3 regions of the Dyella telluris genome follow, and region 1 is predicted to be linked to each of the others. Evidence: riboswitches for the same ligand, from Rfam matches in the RefSeq annotation. Region 1 holds a riboswitch; each other region holds the start of a gene.
The links. Region 1 has a riboswitch for cobalamin ahead of H8F01_RS08170 (ribonucleoside-diphosphate reductase subunit alpha). Riboswitches for the same ligand answer to the same signal wherever they lie in the genome.
Positions count from the first base shown of each region.

Region 2: it holds a riboswitch for cobalamin, as region 1 does, so the genes downstream of both, btuB (TonB-dependent vitamin B12 receptor) here and H8F01_RS08170 (ribonucleoside-diphosphate reductase subunit alpha) in region 1, are expected to answer to the same signal.
Region 3: it holds a riboswitch for cobalamin, as region 1 does, so the genes downstream of both, metE (5-methyltetrahydropteroyltriglutamate--homocysteine S-methyltransferase) here and H8F01_RS08170 (ribonucleoside-diphosphate reductase subunit alpha) in region 1, are expected to answer to the same signal.

Region 1 covers NZ_CP060412.1:1,788,929-1,795,832, reverse strand. Annotated here, with positions in the region: gene H8F01_RS08175 (GIY-YIG nuclease family protein) at 1-295, shown strand, start outside; gene H8F01_RS08170 (ribonucleoside-diphosphate reductase subunit alpha) at 332-2,827, opposite strand; cobalamin riboswitch at 2,982-3,195, opposite strand; gene H8F01_RS08165 (cation:proton antiporter) at 3,455-4,708, shown strand; gene H8F01_RS08160 (hypothetical protein) at 4,723-5,580, opposite strand; gene H8F01_RS08155 (M13 family metallopeptidase) at 5,681-6,904, opposite strand, start outside.
Region 2 covers NZ_CP060412.1:3,111,305-3,118,208, reverse strand. Annotated here, with positions in the region: gene H8F01_RS13665 (cobyrinic acid a,c-diamide synthase CobB) at 1-1,086, opposite strand, end outside; gene cobO (cob(I)yrinic acid a,c-diamide adenosyltransferase) at 1,132-1,752, opposite strand; gene H8F01_RS13655 (hypothetical protein) at 1,749-2,330, opposite strand; gene btuB (TonB-dependent vitamin B12 receptor) at 2,398-4,266, opposite strand; cobalamin riboswitch at 4,377-4,614, opposite strand; gene clpB (ATP-dependent chaperone ClpB) at 5,932-6,904, opposite strand, start outside.
Region 3 covers NZ_CP060412.1:1,500,736-1,507,639, forward strand. Annotated here, with positions in the region: gene H8F01_RS06905 (SDR family oxidoreductase) at 1-195, opposite strand, end outside; gene H8F01_RS06910 (hypothetical protein) at 290-508, shown strand; gene H8F01_RS06915 (ABC transporter ATP-binding protein) at 566-1,387, shown strand; cobalamin riboswitch at 1,450-1,685, shown strand; gene metE (5-methyltetrahydropteroyltriglutamate--homocysteine S-methyltransferase) at 1,882-4,173, shown strand; gene sppA (signal peptide peptidase SppA) at 4,252-6,114, opposite strand; gene H8F01_RS06930 (MATE family efflux transporter) at 6,244-6,904, opposite strand, start outside.

The sequences.
Region 1 (6,904 bases):
GTCTGAGCGCCAGCCTTGCGTCTACATCCTCGCCAGTGATCGCAACGGCACCTTGTACACCGGTGTCACCTCCAACCTTCCCGCGCGCATCTGGCAGCATCGCAACGATGTTGTTGAAGGTTTCAGCCATCGGTATCAGGTCCATCAGCTGGTCTGGTACGAAATGCATGAATCGATGGAATCGGCGATACAGCGGGAAAAGGCCATTAAAAAGTGGAATCGCGCCTGGAAGGTTCGGTTGATCGAGAAGACCAATCCCTACTGGCGCGACCTCTACGTTGACCTTAATCCTTGATCGTCATTCCCGCCTTCGCGGGGATGACGGTGAGGATTACTGACACGCCTCGCAATACTCCGGATTTTCCAGCGAGCAGAACACGGCCGCGTTCGCCTGATCCTGATCCACGACAGGTGTCGTCGGTTTGGCAGCCGGTGCGGCAGCCGAGACGGTGGTCTTGGCGATCTTCGTGGCCGGGCGCGAACGCAGGTAGTACGTGGTCTTGATGCCGGACTTCCAGGCGTACATGTACATGGAGCTGAGCTGGCCGATGTTCGGGTTTTCCATGAACAGGTTCAGCGACTGGCTCTGGTCGATGTACGCGCCGCGCGCGGCACCCAGGTCGATCAGGGCCTTCTGCGGCAGTTCCCACACGGTGCGGTAAATCGTGCGCAGGCGTTCCGGAATGGCGCTGATGCCCTGGATCGAACCTTCCGCCAGCTTGATCGCGTCACGCACGTCGGCGGTCCACAGGCCCAGCGTCTTGAGTTCTTCCACCAGATAGCGGTTCACCACCAGGAAGTCGCCCGACAGCGTTTCGCGCTTGAACAGGTTGCTCACCTGCGGCTCGATGCACTCGTAGCAACCGGCGATGGAGGCAATGGTGGCGGTCGGCGCAATGGCGATCAGCAGCGAGTTGCGCAGGCCCTTGGCCTTGATCGATTCGCGCAGTTCGTCCCAGCGCGCGGTGTCGTGCGGCGTGGCCTGGGTCCAGTAGTCGAACTGCAGTTCACCGTTGGCGGCGCGGGTTTCCGCGAAGCCCGGGTGCGCGCCTTGTTCCATCGCCAGCTCGTTGGACTGCGACAGCGCGTTGTAATAGATCTCTTCGGCGATGCGCGTGGACAGCTCCAGTGCTTCGGCCGAGTCGAACGGCAGGCGCAGCTTGAAGAACACGTCCTGCAGGCCCATCACGCCCAGGCCCACCGGACGCCACTTGTTGTTGGCGACCTTGGCGGTGTCGATGGGGTAGAAGTTCAGGTCGATCACACGGTCCAGCTGGCGCACGGCAGTGCGCACGGTGGCGGCGAGCTTGTCGAAATCGAAGCGGCCGTCCACCACGTGGCGCGACAGGTTCACCGAGCCCAGGTTGCACACCGCCGTTTCGTCGGCATTGGTGACTTCGAGGATTTCGGTGCACAGGTTCGACAGGTGGATGACGTTTTCCGCCTTCGCCGTCTGGTTGCTGGTGGCGTTGCTGCGATCCTTGAAGGTCATCCAGCCGTTGCCGGTCTGGGCCAGCGTGCGCAGCATGCGGGCATACAGCTCGCGTGCCTTCACCTTCTTCACGGCCAGGCCAGCGGCCTCGGCTTCGCGATAGGACTTCTCGAAGGTCTCGCCCCAGCTGTCGACGAAGTGCGGCACCACCTTGGAATCGAACAGCGACCACTCACCGTCGGTTTCCACGCGACGCATGAATTCGTCGGGGATCCAGTTGGCCAGGTTGAGGTTGTGCGTGCGGCGGGCGTCGTCACCGGTGTTGTCGCGCAGCTCGAGGAACTCCTCGATGTCGCCGTGCCACGGCTCCAGGTACACGCAGGCCGCGCCCTTGCGCTTGCCGCCCTGGTTCACGGCCGCCACGGAGGCGTCCAGCGTCTTCAGCCACGGCACCAGGCCGTTGGAATGGCCGTTGGTGCCCTTGATCAGCGAGCCACGCGAACGCACGCGCGAGTAGGCCAGGCCAATGCCGCCGGCGAACTTGCTGAGCTTGGCCACGTCGCCGTACTTCTCGTAGATGGATTCGAGCGAATCCAGCGGCGAGTCGAGCAGGAAGCAGGAGCTCAGCTGCTCGTGCGCGGTGCCGGCGTTGAACAGCGTCGGTGAGCTGGCGATGTATTCCAGCGAGGAGAGCAGGCGGTACAGCTCCAGCGTCTCGCCGATCTCGTTGCCGCCGAGCGCGCAGGCAATGCGCATGAAGAAGTGCTGCGGCGTCTCGATCACCTTGCGCAGCTGCGGGTGGCGCAGCAGGTAGCGGTCGTAGACCGTGCGCAGGCCGAAGTACTCGAAGCGGCGCGTGGCGAGCGGATCGATGGCGTCGTTGAGCTTGCGCGAGTTGGTGGCGACAAAGTCGCGCAGGCGGTCATTGAGGATGCCCAGCTCCGCGCCACGTGCGATGGACTGCGAGAAGCTCTGGATTTCCTGGCCGCTCACTTCCTTGTCCACGAACGCGCCCAGCAGGCGCGCGGCGAGCTGGCCGTATTCGGGCTCCTCGGCGGTGAGCGCGGCGGCGGTGCGGATGGAGAGCTGGTCCAGCTCCTGCGTGGTGGCGCCGTCGTACAGGCCGCCAATGGTCTTGAGCGCCACGCGCATCGGGTCCACCGCATGCAGGCCTTCGCTGCTGCGGGTCACGGCGCGGACAATCTTGTTCACGTCCACCACTTCCTGGCGGCCGCTACGCTTGGTCACGCGCATCTGGCCCGGGTTGTGGGGCGGGGTCAGGGCAAACGGAGCATCCGCGCGCGGCGTTTCGGCCACGACGGCGTCGGCAGGGAAAACAGTGCTGTCGCCGCGCTCGTCGTTACGCTCGCGGCCGGTGGTATCAATAGGTTGCATGGCGACTTCGCTCCAAGCTTGGTCACAAACGCCTGCTCCCGCGCGCAGGGCTGGATGGATGAGGTGAGGTTTTCGCGGTCGGTCGAGCAGCAGGGCTGGTCGCCCCGCGCATCGACGCACTTCCCCGCGGAAGCCGTCACCTCGCACCGCAGCGCGTTGGCTGCAGTTGTCGGCAGGTCTTCGGACTTGCGGACGTGGGCCTTTCGACCCGACCTACTCGCTCCCGCTTCCCAGCCGCTGAGGGCCAGTGCGTTGTTGGCTTTCGTTTCCGCTTACCGCTGCGGGGCAGTCCCGGATTTCCACCGGATTCCCGTTTTAAGCCATTCCGACCATTGGTCTGAGAGTGGCACCGACGGGGCACAACATATCGGGGTACCGGGGGGTGGGTCAACCCAATAGATTGTGGATTTCACGTGGATAAGCCCGAAAACTCCAGGACCGGGGCGGAGTTAGGGAATAGCAGGAAATTTTCGCAGGCCGAGCCGCCTGGACGGGGCGGGGCCGCCCCGTGGCATTCCCCTACGCGGCGGGGGCATGGTCCCCAACGAAGAATGTTGCGGAGCGCCCCGCCGGCCGGGCAATCTCGCCTCTTGCCTCCGGGCCACCCACACCCACCGAGAGCCTTGCATGGGCCATCCGCTGCTGCTCGTCCAACTGCTGGTGATCATCGTGGCCTCGCGTCTTATCGCCGCCATCGCACGGCGCTTCGGGCAGCCTGCGGTGGTCGGCGAGATGCTGGCCGGCCTGGCCCTGGGGCCCATCGTGTTTGGCGCCATCGCACCAGGCTGGCAGCAGGCGTTGTTTCCTGCGCAGAGCCTCGGCCAGTTGCAGAGCCTGAGCACGCTGGGCCTGGTGCTTTTCATGGTGGTGGTGGGCGCGGAACTGCGCGTACCGGCCCATGCCAGGGGTGGGCTTATGCGTCCGGCCGCTTGGATCGGCGGCCTGGCCGTGATCCTTCCCGTGGCGGTGGCACTGGGCGTGGCGCCCATGCTGTATGCCGATTACGCACCGCCTGGCATCAGCGAGCTGGCCTTCACCCTGTTCTTCGCCACGGCTTGCGCGATCACGGCGTTGCCGGTGATGGCGCGCATCGTGAAAGAACGGCACATGACGGACAGCCTTCCCGGTCGGCTCGGCATCGCCGCTGCGGCCGTGGCGGATGTGCTCGCCTGGATCATGCTCGCCTTCGTGGTGGCCTTGATCAGTGCGCACGGCACCTGGGCGCCGTTCTGGCGCACCATGATCGGCCTGGCGCTGCTGCTGGCGCTGACCTGGTTCGTGTTGCGCCCTTTGTGCGCGAAGCTGCTCGCGCGCCACGCGCCGGATGGCAACACCAGTACCGCCGTGCTTGCCTTCCTGCTCGCCGGTGGTTTTGGCTGCGCGGCGATCACCGAATGGCTGAACCTGCACGCGGTGTTCGGTGCGTTCCTGTTCGGCGTCAGCCTGCCGCGCGACGATCGCCTTCTGCACAAGCTGATCGAACGCGTCGAGCACCTCACCGTGGCGACGCTATTGCCAGTGTTCTTTGTGCTCGCCGGACTCAGCACCAGTCCCAACCTGCTGACCGGTGGTGCGGGCATCGCCTTGCTGCTGGTGCTTGCGGTATCGGTGATCGGCAAGCTGCTCGGTGGCACTGCGGGTGCGCGCATCGCCGGTCAAAGCTGGCGAGACAGCCTGACCATCGGCTCGCTGATGAACGCGCGCGGCATGATGGAACTCATCGTGATCAAGGTGGGCCTGGATGCCGGCGTGATCAACAGCGGCATGTTCACCATCCTGCTGGTGATGGCCATTGTCACCACGATGATGACCACGCCGATGGTGGCGCTGTTCCATCGGGGAATCGGCGCCCCGCTCAGGCAGGGCGACCTGTCCGGCTGAGATTCCGCGGCGTATCAGTTCGGGGCCGGCGCTGCCTGCAACGACGGGCCCGCTCCCAGCTGGTGGATTCCGCCGTCCGGCGTGGCATCCGGTGCTTCGGCGAGGAGTGACGGATCCTGTACCCAGGGAATGGTTTCACGTGGCCCACGCAGGTAGATTTCCCAGGAGCCATACGTGTCGCCGGTGTGGCTGTCGAAGGATGGGTCGCGCGAGTCGTGCAGGTGGAATCTGCAGGGAATGCGGACATACCAGAAGTCCCGTCCGGCGGTGGGGCCAGCCACGGGCACATCGAAGGTCCATTGCTTGATCGCTCTTGCTGCCGCCGCGCCGAGCGCTTTGCGGTAGAGGCCCTGCGTGTATTGCTCCGTGTACTGATGCAGGTTTACCTGCTCGGCCGCGGCATCCAGCACGTGGCCATCGCGGCCTACGCGTGCCAGTACGTATACCGTTCCCGAAACGTGGGCGTCGAGCACGGATTTCGGATACGTCGGTGGCATCCGGTCCCTGGAGCGCACGCTTTCGTTGGCGGGGCGATTCGTTTCCTCGAAAGAGGCGCTCGCGAGGCGCAGCGTGGTGTGCTTGTCATCCGCTTCGGTCGCAATGATGCGCATGGTCATCTGCTCTTCCACCGGTGCTGCCGGGGCATAGGTGAACACCAGCGTCCACGCGGTGACGTTCTGCCTGATTAGGTCGATGACGGGAGCGGGAAGCTTGTCGGGTTCCCGCAGGCTGTAGCTCGCGATCTTGCCGTCGGGATTCACCACGGCCTTTCCCTGGACCAGCAAGCTGGCCTCGGCCTGATGACGAAGGTCATCAGCCATCACTCCACGGGTGCTCAGTATCGCCGCAACGCAAAGCGCGGCCACGGACAAGACACGCATGACGATTCCCCCCTCAAGGAACGCTTGCCAGTCTAATCACCCATGCAGCAGGGCGGCAATCCAAGGATGTCCGCCCGGTTGGGCTGGCCGGCTACCAGATCCGCACCCGCTCCTTCGGGTCCAGATAAAGCTTCTCCCCCGCCTTCACGTCAAACGCCTGATACCACGCATCGATATTGCGTACCGGCCCGTTCACCCGGAAGGTGCGCGGCGAATGCGGGTCGCTGGTGACCTGGCGGCGGATGGCGTCGTCGGTGAGCTTGCCGCGCCAGGCCTGGGCCCAGCCGAGGAACACGCGCTGGTCGCCGGTCAGGCCGTCGATCACCGGCGCGGGCTGGCCGTGGAGGGAGGCATGGTAGGCGTCGAGTGCCAGCGTGAGGCCGCCGAGATCGGCGATGTTCTCGCCCATGGTCAGGTTGCCGTTGATGTGCACGCCGGGTAGTGGTTCGAAGGCGTCGTACTGTGCACCGAGTTTCTTCGCGCGTGCTTCGAAGGCCTTCGCATCGGCGGGCGTCCACCAGTCGCGCAACGCGCCGGAGGCGTCGATCTTGCGGCCCTGGTCGTCGAAGCCGTGGGTCAGTTCGTGGCCGATCACGCCGCCGATGGCGCCGTAGTTGATGGCTGGGTCGGCGTTGGGGTCGAAGATGGGTGGCTGCAGGATGGCGGCGGGGAACACGATGTCGCGCAGCGAGCCGTTGTAGGCATCGTTGGTCTGCGGCGTCATGCTCCAGTCGCTGCGGTCCACGGACTTATCGAGCCGGTTCACGTAGAACGACCAGTCGGCCTGCGCGGCGCGCAGCACGTTGCCGGTCAGGTCATCGCTGCGCATGCTGACGTTCGCGTAATCGCGCGGATGATCGGGGTAGCCCACCTTGATGGTGTAGGTGTCGAGCTTCTTCAGGGCTTCCTTGCGGGTTTCCGGCCCCATCCAGTCGAGCTTCTCGATGCGCACGCGGTAGGCCGCCTTGAGGTTGGCCACGAGCTCTTCGATCTTGGTCTTGGACGACGCCGGGAAGTACCTGTCGGTGTAGAGCTCGCCCACGGCCCAGCCGAGGTTGCCGAAGCAGGCCAGCCGCTCGCCAAAGCCGCAGTCACCGCCCGACACGGCATGCACGCCACGCTTCCAGCGCACTTCCATCTGCTGTTGGCCGGCCAGCGTCTTGTCGTGCATGTCGAAGTAGGCCCGCTGGAACGGCTCCGACAGGTAATACGCAGCGTTGTCCGCGATGCGCGCGGCCTGCCATGCCTGGATGGTCGCCACCGGCGTCTTCGCGTACAGCGCGGCGAGTTTCGGAAATGCGGTTTTCTCCATCAC
Region 2 (6,904 bases), 1.3 Mb from region 1:
CATCCCGAGCCCGCCCAGCCGTTTCTGCATGGCGGCCTTGCCACGCAACAGGCCCGCCATCGGAAAGCTCGCGCCTTCCACGTCGGCCAGTGAATCGAGCGCATACAACATGCCGCCGCATTCGGCGAGCAGGGGACGTCCTGCCTCCACATGCGCGTGCAGTGCTTCACGCAATGTGTTGTTCTGCGAAAGCGTCAACAAGTGCAGTTCCGGATAACCGCCGGGCAACCACGCCGCATCGCAGGCCGGCAACGTCTCGCCGGCCAGCGGCGAGAAGAAGCACAGCTGCGCCCCGGCCTCGCGCAACAGATCGAGGTTGGCCGGATAGACGAAGCAGAACGCCGCGTCGCGCGCGATGGCAATGCGGACACCGCGCAGGGTCGCCGGCACTGCCGCACGCGATGCCGAAGGAAACGTCACCGGCGCAGGCAAGTCAGCCGATGCATGGGTAGCCCATGCGTCCGCGAGAGCATCGAGCCGCGCATCGATATCCCCAAGTTCGGCTGCGGCTACCAGGCCAAGATGCCGCTCGGGCAAGGCGAGAGCGACGTCGCGCGGCAGTGCGCCCAGCCAGTGCAGGTCGTCCGGCAAGCTGCCGGCCAGCAATTGCGCGTGATAGGCGCTGCCCACCCGATTGGCGGCCACGCCATGCACCCGCAAACCGTCGCGATAACGCGCCAGGCCCAGCGCCAGTGCGCCGAACGTCTGCGCCATGGCAGAGCCGTCGATCACGGCAAGCACGGGCAGGCCAAAGCGCAGCGCCAGATCCGCGCTGGACGTGCCGCCATCGAACAGCCCCATCACGCCTTCGACAAGGATCAGGTCGGCATCGGCAGCCGCTTCGTGCAGCCGCGCCCGTACATCATCCTCGCCGTTCATCCACAGGTCGAGCTGATAGACAGGCGCGCCGCTCGCGCGCTCCAGCACCATGGGATCGAGAAAATCCGGGCCGGTCTTGAACACGCGCACCCGCTTGCCCTGCCGTGCATGCCAGCGCGCGAGTGCCGCCGTTACCGACGTCTTGCCCTGCCCCGATGCCGGCGCGGAAACCAGCAGTGCAGGACATGCGGCGTTATGGTCGGTCATCGACGACTCCTGTTTGTTCTTCCACCCGACACGTCCGCTGGCGCGTCAGAGTTCAATGCCTTTCTGTGCCTTGATGCCCGCCTGGAAGGCGTGCTTCACCACGCGCATTTCCGTTACCGTATCGGCCAGCTCCACCAGCGTATCCGGTGCACCGCGCCCGGTGATCACCACATGCTGCTCCGGCGGACGCGCGCGCAGGGCATCGCACACCTTTGCCACGTCGATGTAGCCCTTCACCAGGGCAATGTTCAGCTCGTCGAGCAGCACGAAGTCGTATGACGGGTCAGCCAGCATCCGCGCTGCAATCTGCCACGCGGCATCAGCCGCCTGGATGTCGCGCGCCTTGTCCTGCGTTTCCCACGTATAGCCTTCGCCCATCACGTGATAATCGAGTTCATCGGGAAAGCGGCGGAAGAACGCTTCTTCACCCGTGGAAAAACTGCCCTTGATGAACTGCACCACGCCGCAGTGGAACCCATGCCCCAGCGAACGCGCCAGCATGCCGAAGCCGGACGAGCTCTTGCCCTTGCCGTTACCGGTATTGACCACCAGCACGCCGCGCTCGATGGTGGCCCGGGCGATCTTGCGATCGACCAGCTCCTTCTTGCGCTGCATGCGCTCGCGATGACGCTCCTCCGGACTCAGGCTGTCATCGCGCTCGCTCATGCGCGTGCCTTTTCGTGGCCGTTGGTGGAGGCTACGACACGTGACACCACGGCCTGTAGCACCAGCGCCACCGCGACGTAACTGATGGTGGTGCGCACGAACAGCGGGCCCCACTGCCACAGGCGCGCCACATATTCGCTCATGTGCGGATTGGCGTAGCGACCGCCCAGCCAGTAGAACGAGCCATTGGAAATGGCGAACGAACCGATCGCCGCCAGCAGCGCCACGATGAACGCAGCGAGGTAGGACATCGCACGCCCGGTCATGCGCGGCGCATACCAGCGGCCCGCGTACCACAGCACCGCGTACGCCAGCGGCAGGAACGAATACGCCAGCGTGATGCAGAAGTCACTGACGCCCGCATAGCTGATGGACACCCAGTCCAGCGCCACCGCAAGCAGCACCATGACCACGAAGGTCCAGTGGTGACGCAGGTACAAGCCGCCGAGAAAGAAGATCGCCATGGATGCATCGGGCAAGTGCAGCATGTCGCCGAAGTGCTTGAAGCGGGTGGCCATCATCACCGCCATCAGCACCAGCCATAACGCGTTGAATCGGGAAACCGACAGTGCTTTCACGGGAGCTCTCCTGATCGATGCATCGTGGAACGACGCCGGGTCCCTTTGCAGGGCCCGGCCTCATGGATTACTGCGCGGGCTGATAACGCAGTGTCAACATATAGTTGCGGCCGGGCTGGTTGAAGTACCAGGCGGTTTCGTAGTCCTTGGCAAACGCGTTGTTCAAGGCCAGCTGCAGCTTGAAGTCCCGCGAAATGGCGTAGGCCACGCGCAGGTTGGTGATGGCGTAGCCGCCCAGCGGGTGACGGTTGGCCAGATCGTCGTAACGGCGGCCCGACACGAACCAGGTACCGCCGACGCTGAAGTCGCCGAAGCTGCGATCGATGTCGACATTGCCCGTCTGGCGCGCACGGCGCGGCAGCAGGTTGCCCTCGTAAGCGGTGGACTCGTCACGCGGGTCGAGCCAGGTGGCCGTACCTGTCACCAGCCAGCCCGCCAGGTTACCGCTCACCACGCCTTCCGCCCCGCGGATGCGCGCCTTGTCCACATTGGCGGCTGCCTGCGTGGTGGCGTCATACGTGATCAGGTTGTTCACGTTGTTGCGGAAGGCATTCAACGACCAGTAACCCCAGCCATAGCTGCCGCGCAGTCCCAGCTCGATGTTGTGCGAGGTTTCGGGCTTGAGGTCCGGGTTGCCGTAGTACGGGTAGTACAGGTCGTTGAAGGTCGGCGCCTTGAACGCCGTGCCGTAGCTGGCCGTCAGGCGCAGCGTCTGGGTAAAGTCCCAGCCCCACAGCAGGCTGCCGGTGTTCTTGCTGCCGAACTGGCTATTGTCGTCATGGCGCACGCTGGCCTGGATCGACTGGCTGCCGAAAGTCTGCTGCCACTGCGCGAACAGGCCGCGATTGATACGGCTGTCGACCGGAACCTGCGTGTACGGGTTGATGTAACCCGCGGTGCTGTCCACGTGGTCGCGCTGCCAGTCGAAACCGGTGGTGAGCAGGCCACCCCAGAAGCCGACGTCGGCCTGCAGCGAACCGACATCGCGGTGCGTGTCGTAGCGGCTGACGTAATCGCCCTGGTAGAAATCCTTCTCGAAATCGCCACTGGTGCCGGCGCTGAGCGTCAGCTTGACGTTGCTGGCAGGACGATAATGGACGCTGCCACCCACGACCTGCGTGGCGCTTTTGTCGGAGTCCGTGTAGGTACCGTCGTAGTAATTGTGGCCCTCGGCACGGAACAGGCGAACATCCGCGTCCCACTGCTCATCGAACGTGTAACCACCCTGCACCGTAGCGGCGGTGTTGCGGTAGCCGTCCTTGTCCGGCTGGTCGGCATAGCAAGCCGCACCCACTTCCGCCGCGCCGATCCGGCACGAATTGATGCCGTGCGTCTGGTCGTGCGACACCTCCACCGAGTACCAGCCATTGCCGCTCTTGCCGGCAAACCCGGCCGAACCGTTCAGATGGCTATAACTCCCCACGCCCAGGCTGAAGGACGGCACGAAGGCGCCTTCCGGGCGTCGCGTGAAAATCTGGATCACGCCACCAATGGCTTCCGAGCCGTACAGGCTGGAGAACGGACCGCGCACGATTTCGATGCGCTCGATCTGGTCCACCGGAATGTCCTGCAACGACGCCGTGCCCAGCGTGGCCGAGCCCACCTTCACGCCATCGATCAGCACCAGCACGTGGTCAGACTCGGTACCGCGCAGGAACGCGCTGGTCGACTTGCCGGGGCCGCCGTTGTTGACAATCTGCATACCCGGCGTGCCGCGCAGCAGGTCGCCCAGCGAAGCCGGCTGCAGGCGCTCGATGTCAGCCCGGTCGATCACCGTGACCGCCGACAGCGTCTGCTCCTGGGTCTGCTCGGTGCGCGTGGCGGTGACCACGACGCCGTTGAGGTTGGTCGTGTCATCGGCGAAGGCCGGAAAAATGACAGACAAAAGTGCCGTCGCCAGTACGGAACGACGGACCGTGGAAATTCGGATGGCCAAAACAATGCTCCTCAACCGCGCCTGCCCGCGCGGATCGCATGAAAAAAGGACAGGTGGCGAGGGTTTGGCGGCCGCGCGAAACACGGCATCCCCAACATGGCCCACCGCCTGTCTGGTCGTACCTTGAGGCCGGTCTCCGGGCTCGCGGGCGAAGACTGATGTCTTCCAGATCGACGCCTTCCCGTGCGCGCGGCACAGTGGCTTGATGTCGTTCTGTCGATCCCCTATGGATCGCACTCGCCTACCGTTGCGGGGGCAGCTCCGGAATAGGCGCTTGCGCGCCGCACCGGATTCCCGTTTCAACCTTCGGCCGGTTGGCCGTTGGTCACCTCAGGTGGCGGCATGGTAGCAGACAACGAAATGTGAACGTTTGGGGTGGGGTGTCTGGGGTGGGGTGTCTGGGGATGTGGCCAGGCGCTTTTGGTCAGCCGCACGGCTGGCCCTCCATGCCCTCAGTGATCGGTTCTCACCTCACCGTCATTCCTGCGAAGGCAGGAGGCGCTTTTTAACCGCCGGAGGGCGGGTCATCCAGTGCCTTTGCTCTGTGCCTTCGGTAGTAATGCCGGCGCCAGGTTGCCGCTTACGCAGCGGAGGCGTTTCGACCTCCTGCCGGAGGCCGAGTCACTTTTCTTTTGCTGGCCCAAAAGAAAAGTAACCCAAAGAAAATGGCCTTAAAGGCTGGCAGCATACCGATGGGATAAGCCCGAACGGGTGAGGAAGCCGGGTTGCGGGACAACCTCCGCCTCTACACAGCGGGTACTTCCAAGCGCTTCGCAACGCGCCATGGCTCTGAGGACTTAACGCGGAGCGTCGTGCCGCTTTGCGGCACCTCCTTCCTTGCCCCTAGGGGGTTCACGTTGAACATCACCTGTCGCTCGTCCTCTCCCGTTCGGGAGAGGACTGGGGTGAGCACTGAGGTGAGAGAGAAACAGACTTCACACGGTGCGAGATACTCCCTGTAGGAGCGCACCTTGTGCGCGACCGCAGCGTCGTGTCGATACCGCTCCGTCAGGTGGTCGCGCACAGGGTGCGCTCCTACAGACAAGCTAAGCCGGCACGCCATGTGCCGTCGCACCCTGCGACGCGATGTGCAGCGCAGCTGCACGAGCCTTCGGCTCTGGCTCTGGCTTTTGACCTACCCGCCCCCTTGAGCGGCGGTGAGGGGCGGACGACAGGCCCGCAGGGGGATCGGCAAGGATGCCGATCCCTTTTCGACAGGACATGGAAGTCCTGTCGAAAAGCCCGGCCGACCCTCACGGACTGGCCGGCTTCACCGGCCAGCGCCGCGATGGGGGGGCCTTTTCTTTTGGTTACTTTTCTTTGGGCAAGCAAAGAAAAGTGACCCGGCCTCCGGCAGGAGGTCGGAACGCCCGCTGCGTAAGCGGCCAGGTCGCGGTAGCGCTAGAACCCGAAGGCCCAAAGCAAAGTCACTGGACCCCTGCCTACGCAGGGGTGACGGCTAAAGAAGGAAGCTGTGAGGCGAGACTGGCCCTCACCTCAGCCCACCTCATCGCGCAAAGCCAAAGCCCCCATCAGTACCGACAAGCTCCCGCCGGGCGCGAGCAACAAAAACCAACCCCCACCCGAGCCCCAAAAAAGAAAACGCCCGCCCCACTCTCGCAGGACGGGCGCTCCAAACACCCAAAACTCACCGCGGCAAAAACATCACTGCTTGTGGAACGTCAGGTGCCCCTGCGCCGCATCCACCACAATGGTCTCGCCCGCCGCAAACTTCCCTTCCAGGATCTCGCGCGCCAACGGATTCTCCAGCTGCTGCTGGATCGCCCGCTTCAGCGGCCGCGCGCCATACACCGGATCGAAGCCGACATTGCCCAGCAGGTCCAGCGCCTTGTCGCTGATCTCCATGCGCAGCTGGCGTTCGGCCAGTCGCTTCTCCAGGTAGGTCAGCTGGATCAGGGCGATCTTGCGGATCTGCTTCTTCTCCAGCGGACGGAACACCACCAGTTCGTCGAGTCGGTTGATGAACTCAGGGCGGAAGTGCGCCTGCACCACGCCCAGCACGGCGGCCTTCATCTGCACGTAATCGGCTTCGGAATCGCCTGCGTGCTCCTGGATCATCTGCGAACCCAGGTTGGAGGTCATCACGATGACCGTGTTGCGGAAGTCCACCGTGCGGCCCTGGCCGTCGGTGAGGCGTCCGTCATCGAGCACCTGCAGCAGGATGTTGAACACATCCGGATGCGCCTTCTCCACCTCGTCCAGCAGGATGACGCTGTACGGGCGACGACGCACGGCTTCGGTGAGGTAACCGCCTTCCTCATAGCCCACGTAACCCGGGGGTGCGCCGATCAGGCGGCTCACGGAGTGCTTCTCCATGAACTCGCTCATGTCGATGCGCACCATCGCATCCGTGGTATCGAACATGAATTCGGCCAGGGCCTTGCACAGCTCGGTCTTGCCGACACCGGTGGGGCCAAGGAACAGGAACGAACCATTCGGACGATTGGGGTCGGACAGGCCGGCACGGGCTCGACGGATTGCGTCGGATACGGCACGCACGGCCTCGTCCTGGCCCACCACGCGCTTGTGCAGCGCTTCTTCCATGTGCAGCAACTTGTCGCGCTCGCCTTCCAGCATCTTGTTGACGGGAATGCCCGTCCAGCGCGACACCACCTCG
Region 3 (6,904 bases), 290 kb from region 1:
CACCTCGATGCCCGGGAAGTCATCCAGCAACTCGATGCGCACTTGTTCCAGGTAATCACCGTCGCGGGCAACCAGCAGAAGATTGGCGCCCAGCCCGGCGAGTTCACGGGCGGTGGCGTAGCCGATGCCCTTGCTGGCACCCGTGATCAAGGCGGTATGTCCCTGCAGCTGCCATGCGTCGATGCGTGCGTTCATGCGCCGAGCTTAGAGCCTGTACGCGTTTCCAGCCAAGTTTTGTCGGCTACCATGCAGCCAACAGCGTTGGAACCATCTTTCGGCGAGGTCTTCCATGAAACGGCTCATTCCCCTGCTATGCCTGCTCACGCTTGCCGCCTGCTCCGGCAAGCCGCCCGCGCCGGAATCGGCACCGGCCACGGCCAGCACGGCGCGCGTCGCCACACCCTGGGACGCCATGGAGAAGGACAAGCAGCGTGCCGCCGACGTGCAGAAAACAGTGGACGAGCAGGCCAAAAAGCAGCAACAGCAGATCGAAGCCGCGCAGCAATAAGGCTCGTCAGGCGAGGGTACTTGGCAAATGGACGTCCGGACGGGCATGGTGTCCGGCATGAATGCCCATCACGACGAACTCGCCACCGCGCCGCTGCTGGATATCGACGATGCCAGCGTGATGCGCGGTGATCGGCTGATCCTCGACAGCTTCAGCCTGCGCATCGACGCCGGCCAGCACACCGCCATCCTCGGCGCGAATGGTGCCGGCAAATCCACCCTGGTGCGCCTGATCACGCGCGAGCTCTACCCGCTTGCGCGCAGGGATGGCCGTGCATCCATGCACGTGTTCGGTCGCGAGCGCTGGCATGTCTCCGATCTTCGCGGGCTGCTCGGCATCGTCTCGCCATCACTGCAGCACGACTGCACCACGGATGCCACGCTGGAAGTGGCCGAGGCGGTGCTGTCCAGCTTCTTTGCCGCGCAGCGGCTGGGCCTGAATCACCACGTGACGGCCGCCATGCGCGAACGCGCCGATGAAGCCCTGGAGCAGGCCGGCGCCACGCACCTGCTTGGCCGCACCATGGCCAGCCTGTCCACGGGCGAGGCGAGGCGCGTGCTGATTGCCCGCGCACTGGTGCACCGGCCGCGCGCCCTGCTGCTCGATGAACCCTGCGCCGGACTGGACATGGCCAGCCGGCGCCGCTTCCTGGAAAACTTGCGCGGCCTCGCGCGCCATGGGACCACGCTATTGCTGGTGACCCATCACGTGGAGGAGATCCTCCCCGAGATCCAGCAGGTGGTGCTGCTGCGCGACGGGCAGCTGCTCAGGCAGGGCAGCAAGAACGACGTACTCACCGGCCCCCTGCTGTCCGAAACGTTCGGCATGCCGGTTTGCGTGGAGCGTCACGGCGACTACTTCAGCGCCGCCATCGCCTGAGGGACATCCGGACGTCCATCCGTCCAACCGTCGAAACGCTTGACGGGCCGGACGGCGGAAGCGTACTTTTGCGTCGCTGGTGGCTTTCATCCCTTCATCGCGATGAAGGGATGAAATTAAAAGGGAAGCCTGTGCGGCCCAACCGGGCCAATTCCGGCGCTGCCCCGCAGCGGTGTGTGGAAACAACCTTCGCCATGAGCACTGGTCCTGACGGACCGGGAAGCGGCGGACAGTAGGCGAGGCATCGACATGCCTCATGTCCACGAGCCCGAAGACCTGCCCCGGCCGGGAGGCTTGTCCTCCTGACAGACCTGGAGCTTCCGCGGGGAGGCAGCCGGATGCTGCGTCGTGGCCACGCCCACGGCGCGCGCCTCCGTGCCTGCTCGCGCAAGACCCGGTTCGCCCGAGGGGGCGAAGGTCGCTGGCGTGCAGGTGGAAGCCGCTCGCCGCAGTTCCTTCGTTCCTCATTCATCACGAATCGAGGACACGTAATCATGACTACCGTTACCAACCTGGGCTTTCCCCGCATGGGCCCACGACGCGAACTCAAGCATGCGCTGGAGGCGTACTGGCACGGCGAAAGCACGGCGCAGCAGCTGGAGGAAGCCGCGCGCTCACTCCGGCGCAGGCACTGGGAGCTGCAACGCGAGGCCGGTGCCGACATCGTTCCCTGCAACGATTTCTCGCTGTACGACCATGTGCTGGACATGGCCTTCCTGTTCGATGCCATACCCGAACGCTATCGCCCGCTGGTCGAGCGCGATGCACATGCCGGCTACTTCGCGCTGGCGCGCGGATGGCAACAAGATGGCCTTGATCTCCACGCGCTGGAGATGACCAAGTGGTTCGACACCAACTATCACTACCTGGTGCCTGAGCTCCATGCGGGGCAGACCTTCCGTCTGCGCGGGAACAAACCCGTCGACGAGTTCATCGAGGCGCGCGAGCAGGGTTTCGAAGCTCGTCCCGTGCTCTTGGGGCCGGTGAGCTTCCTGCTGCTGTCCAAGGCCGTGGATGGCAGCGATTGCCTCGACCTGCTGGACCGTTTGCTGCCTGTCTATGCGCAATTGCTGGCCCGGCTGAGCCAGGCGGGCGCGGAATGGGTACAGATCGACGAACCCTGCCTGGTGCTGGACCAGGACGGCGATGACCATGCAGCCTATCGCAAGGCATATCGCGCGCTCGCGGATGGCAACCGCCCGAAGCTGTTGCTCGCTACCTATTTCGGAGCGCCCGCCGACAATCTCCCGCTCGTTGCAGAGCTGCCGGTCGATGGCCTGCACGTGGATCTGGTGCGCGCGCCCGAACAGCTCGACGCCGTGCTTGATGCGCTGGGCGAGGAGAAGATCCTCTCGCTGGGCCTCGTTGATGGCCGCAACGTCTGGCGTGCCGACCTGGACCGCGCACTGCGAACGCTGCGCCGCGCGCACGATCGCTTCGGTGGCCTGCGCGTGCAGATCGCCCCCTCCTGCTCGCTGTTGCACGTACCGGTGGATGTCGCCGTGGAAACGTCCCTGCCGGACGACCTGCGCTCCTGGCTCGCCTTCGCGACGCAGAAGATCGGCGAACTGCGCATTCTGGCAAATGCTGTCAAAGGCCGCGTCAGCGCCTACGCGGCCCTGGATACCGCGCGCGCGCAATGGGTATCGCGCCAGCAATCGCCGCGTGTGCATCGTGCCGAGGTCGCCCAGCGCGTGGGTTCGGTCACCGCATCGCAGCTTGCACGCCGCTCCGCGCATGCGCGTCGCAAGCACGCCCAGCAGGAACGACTTGGCCTGCCGCTGTTCCCCACCACGACCATCGGTTCGTTTCCACAAACCCATGAGGTTCGCGAGGCACGCGCCCAGTTCAAGTCACGCAAGCTGTCCGCCGTTGCCTATGAGGCGTTCCTCGAAAGCGAGACGAGGCGCTGCGTGCGTTTTCAGGAGGAGATCGGCCTGGACGTGCTGGTGCATGGCGAGTTCGAGCGCAACGACATGGTGGAGTACTTCGGCGAACAGCTGGACGGCTTTGCCTTCACCAGGCTTGGCTGGGTGCAGAGCTATGGCTCGCGTTGTGTGAAGCCGCCCATCATCTACGGCGACGTGCAGCGCCCCGCGCCCATGACCGTGCGCTGGTCATGCTACGCGCAGTCGCTCACCCCTCGCCCCATGAAAGGCATGCTGACCGGCCCGGTGACGGTGCTGCAATGGTCGTTCGTGCGCGACGACCAGCCGCGCGCCACAACGTGCCGGCAGATCGCCCTTGCGCTGCGCGACGAAGTGCTCGACCTCGAAGCCGCCGGCATCGGCGTGATCCAGATCGATGAGCCGGCGTTGCGCGAAGGCCTGCCGCTGCGCCGCAAAGACTGGCGTGGGTATCTCGCATGGGCGGTGGAAAGCTTTCGTCTCACGGCCGCGGGCGTGCGGGACGAAACGCAGATCCACACGCACATGTGTTACTCGGAGTTCAACGACATCATCGAGGCGGTGGCGGCGATGGATGCGGACGTGATCTCCATGGAAACCTCGCGCTCGCGCATGGAACTGCTGGAAGCCTTCGTGCAGTTCCGCTATCCGAACGACATGGGCCCCGGCGTGTATGACATCCATTCGCCGCGTGTGCCGAACGTCGAGGAGATGACGGCATTGCTGCAGAAGGCTGCCGATGTGCTTCTTCCCGGGCAGCTCTGGGTCAACCCGGATTGCGGGCTGAAGACCCGCGGCTGGGCCGAAGTACGGGATGCGTTGGCGGCCATGGTGTCTGCAGCCCGACGCATGCGTGAGGTGGTCACGGTCGAGGCATGAAAAAAGCCGCCACCGGCAATCGGTGGCGGCTCTGTCTTCATCCACGTGGCCGCGTTATCGCGCGGCCACGTCACGCGCTCAACGTGGCGAACAGAAGCAGTAGGCGTAGACGTTCGGACGCCCTGCCTGCGCCGTGCGCAGCAGCTTCAGCTCCGGCGCCATGGTGTCGATATGGGCGACCCACGCCGGCAGGTGCACGCCATACGACTCGGCCACCTGCACCATCGCGCTTTCGTTGAGGCCGATCAGGAACTGCTCGAAGCCGCCCATGGGCTCTTCGACATAACGCACCGGCGCATCCTTGGCCAGCTTGGCGCGCTGCCCGGCGTCGGCCACGGCTTCACCGAGGCCACCGAGCTGGTCGACCAGACCGCGATCTTTCGCCTGCTGACCGGTCCACACGCGACCCTGCGCGATGGTGTCGATGGCGTCATAGGGCTTGCCACGCGCCTTGGCCACCTGGCCGACGAAATCGCGGTAACCCTTCTCGATGGTGGCCTGGATCACCGTGCCTACCTTGGGATCGAGCGGACGCGTGATGTCGAACGCACCAGCCAGCGGGCTCGTGCCCACGCCGTCGCTCTTCACGCCCAGCTTGTCCAGCGTGCCCGGCACGGTCATCACCATGCCGAAGATGCCGATGGAGCCCGTGATGGTGTTGGGCTCGGCGAAGATGCGATCGGCATTCATCGAGATCCAGTAGCCGCCGCTGGCCGCCACGTTACCCATCGACACCACCACCGGAATGCCGGCTTCGCGCGTCAGCGCCACTTCGCGACGGATCTGCTCGGCGGCATAGACCTCGCCACCCGGCGAGTTCACGCGCAACACCAGCGCCTTGGTGCGCTTGTCTTCGCGCGCGGCGCGGATCAGCGCGGCGGTGGAATCGCCACCCACTTCACCCTGCGGCTGCTTGCCGCCGGTGATCTCGCCTTCGGCCACCACCACGGATACGCCAGGCGTCGTGGCGTCGTCGTCGGTCAGCGTTGCCGCATAGCGCTGCAGCGATACCTGGCGGAAGCCTTCGCCCTTCTTGCCGGCGGGTACGCCTTCCTTGCGCATCATGGCGATGACTTCCGCCGGCGTGGCAACGCCGTCGACCAGATGCTGCTCCAGCGACAGCTGGCCAAGATCGCCCTTGGCGCCGGCGATCTTCTCCGGCAGCGTGTCGATATCCGAACGCAGCGTGGCCGGCTCCAGCTTGCGCAGCTTGGCCACTTCGTCGATGTAGGTATCCCACAGCCCGCCCATCCAGAAGCTGTCGGCCTCCTTCGCTTCGGGCGAGGCGTGATCGAGGATGTACGGCTCGGCCGCGCTCTTGAACTGGCCGACGCGGAACAGGTGCACATCCACGCCCAGCTTGTCGAGCAGGTCCTTGTAGAACAGCCGGTAGTTGGCCAGGCCGGTGATCATCACGCCGCCCTGCGGGTCGACCAGCACGCGGTCGGCATGCGCGGCGAGGTAGTACTGACCCTGATCAAGGCTCGGCGCCCACACCACGACCGGCTTGCCGGCAGCGCGGAAGCGATCCAGCGCCGCCCCCACTTCGCGCAGCGCGGCGAAACCGCCGCCCTGCAGTTCGCTGGGCTCGAGCAGGATGCGGGTGATGCGTGCGTCCTTGGCGGCCGCGTCGATGGCGCCAACCAGGTCGCGCAGCTGCACCTGCTTGGGCGGGTTGCCCGACAGGCTGGCCAGCGTGCGCTGCAGTGGATCGATGCTGTACTGCTCGACCAGTTCGCCCTTGGGCTTGATGACCAGCACGCTGTCGCTCAGGACGACGTGCTCGCCGCGCGTCGCCGCCAGCCCGACCAGCAGCACCAGCAGGATGACGAACAGGATGGCGAAGAAAATCAGGTTGAGGATGGTCAGCCTGACGATGTTGATGCCGCGTCCGATGACGCAGAGAAATGCCCAAAAGCCGTTGGAACGGGGCTCCGCCATTGCATGGTTCCTCACGAGGTCCGCGACAGCGTAGCTGTTCGCGGCATGAAGGTCATGTAGTGCAAGCGGCACATGGCGCCGCCCTGCACCCGCCCCTGTGCAGGGCGCGGGCATGGCGCGTCGGCCGGATCAGGCAGGTTGTTGCCAGCGCCCGCGCAACGCGCTGCGGCAGAAGCGGGTGAACAGCAGGATGGCCGCCATGGTGAGGCCGGCAATCAGGCCGATCCACATGCCCCGCGCGCCCATGCCGTGCGGGAAAGCCAGCCACCAGCCCACCGGCATGCCCACGCCCCAATAGGCGAACAGGGTGATCACCATGGGCACGCGCGTGTCCTTGAGACCACGCAGGGCGCCATTGGAGGTGACCTGGATGCCGTCGGAAAACTGGAACAACCCGGCCAGCACCATCAACTGTGCAGCCAGCGCGATCACCCCGGCGTCGTGCGTGTAGGCACGCGCCAGCACGTGCGGCAGGGTCAGCATCACCGTCGAAGAGACGGTCTGCACGCACAACGCCAGGCCCACGCCGCACAGGCCCGCGTAACGCACGCCCTGCGCATCACCACGACCCACCGCATTGCCCACGCGCACGGTGATCGCCATCGACAGTCCCAGCGGCACCATGAAAGCGATGGTCGCCACACTCAGCGCCACCTGGTGACTGGCCACCACCGTCTCGCCCAGCGTCGCGATGACCAGCGCCACCGCCACGAACAGGCCGCCTTCGGCCAGCAGGGTGACGGCCATGGGGCCGCCGATCTTCACCAGCTCCAGCAGCATGTGCGGCCGC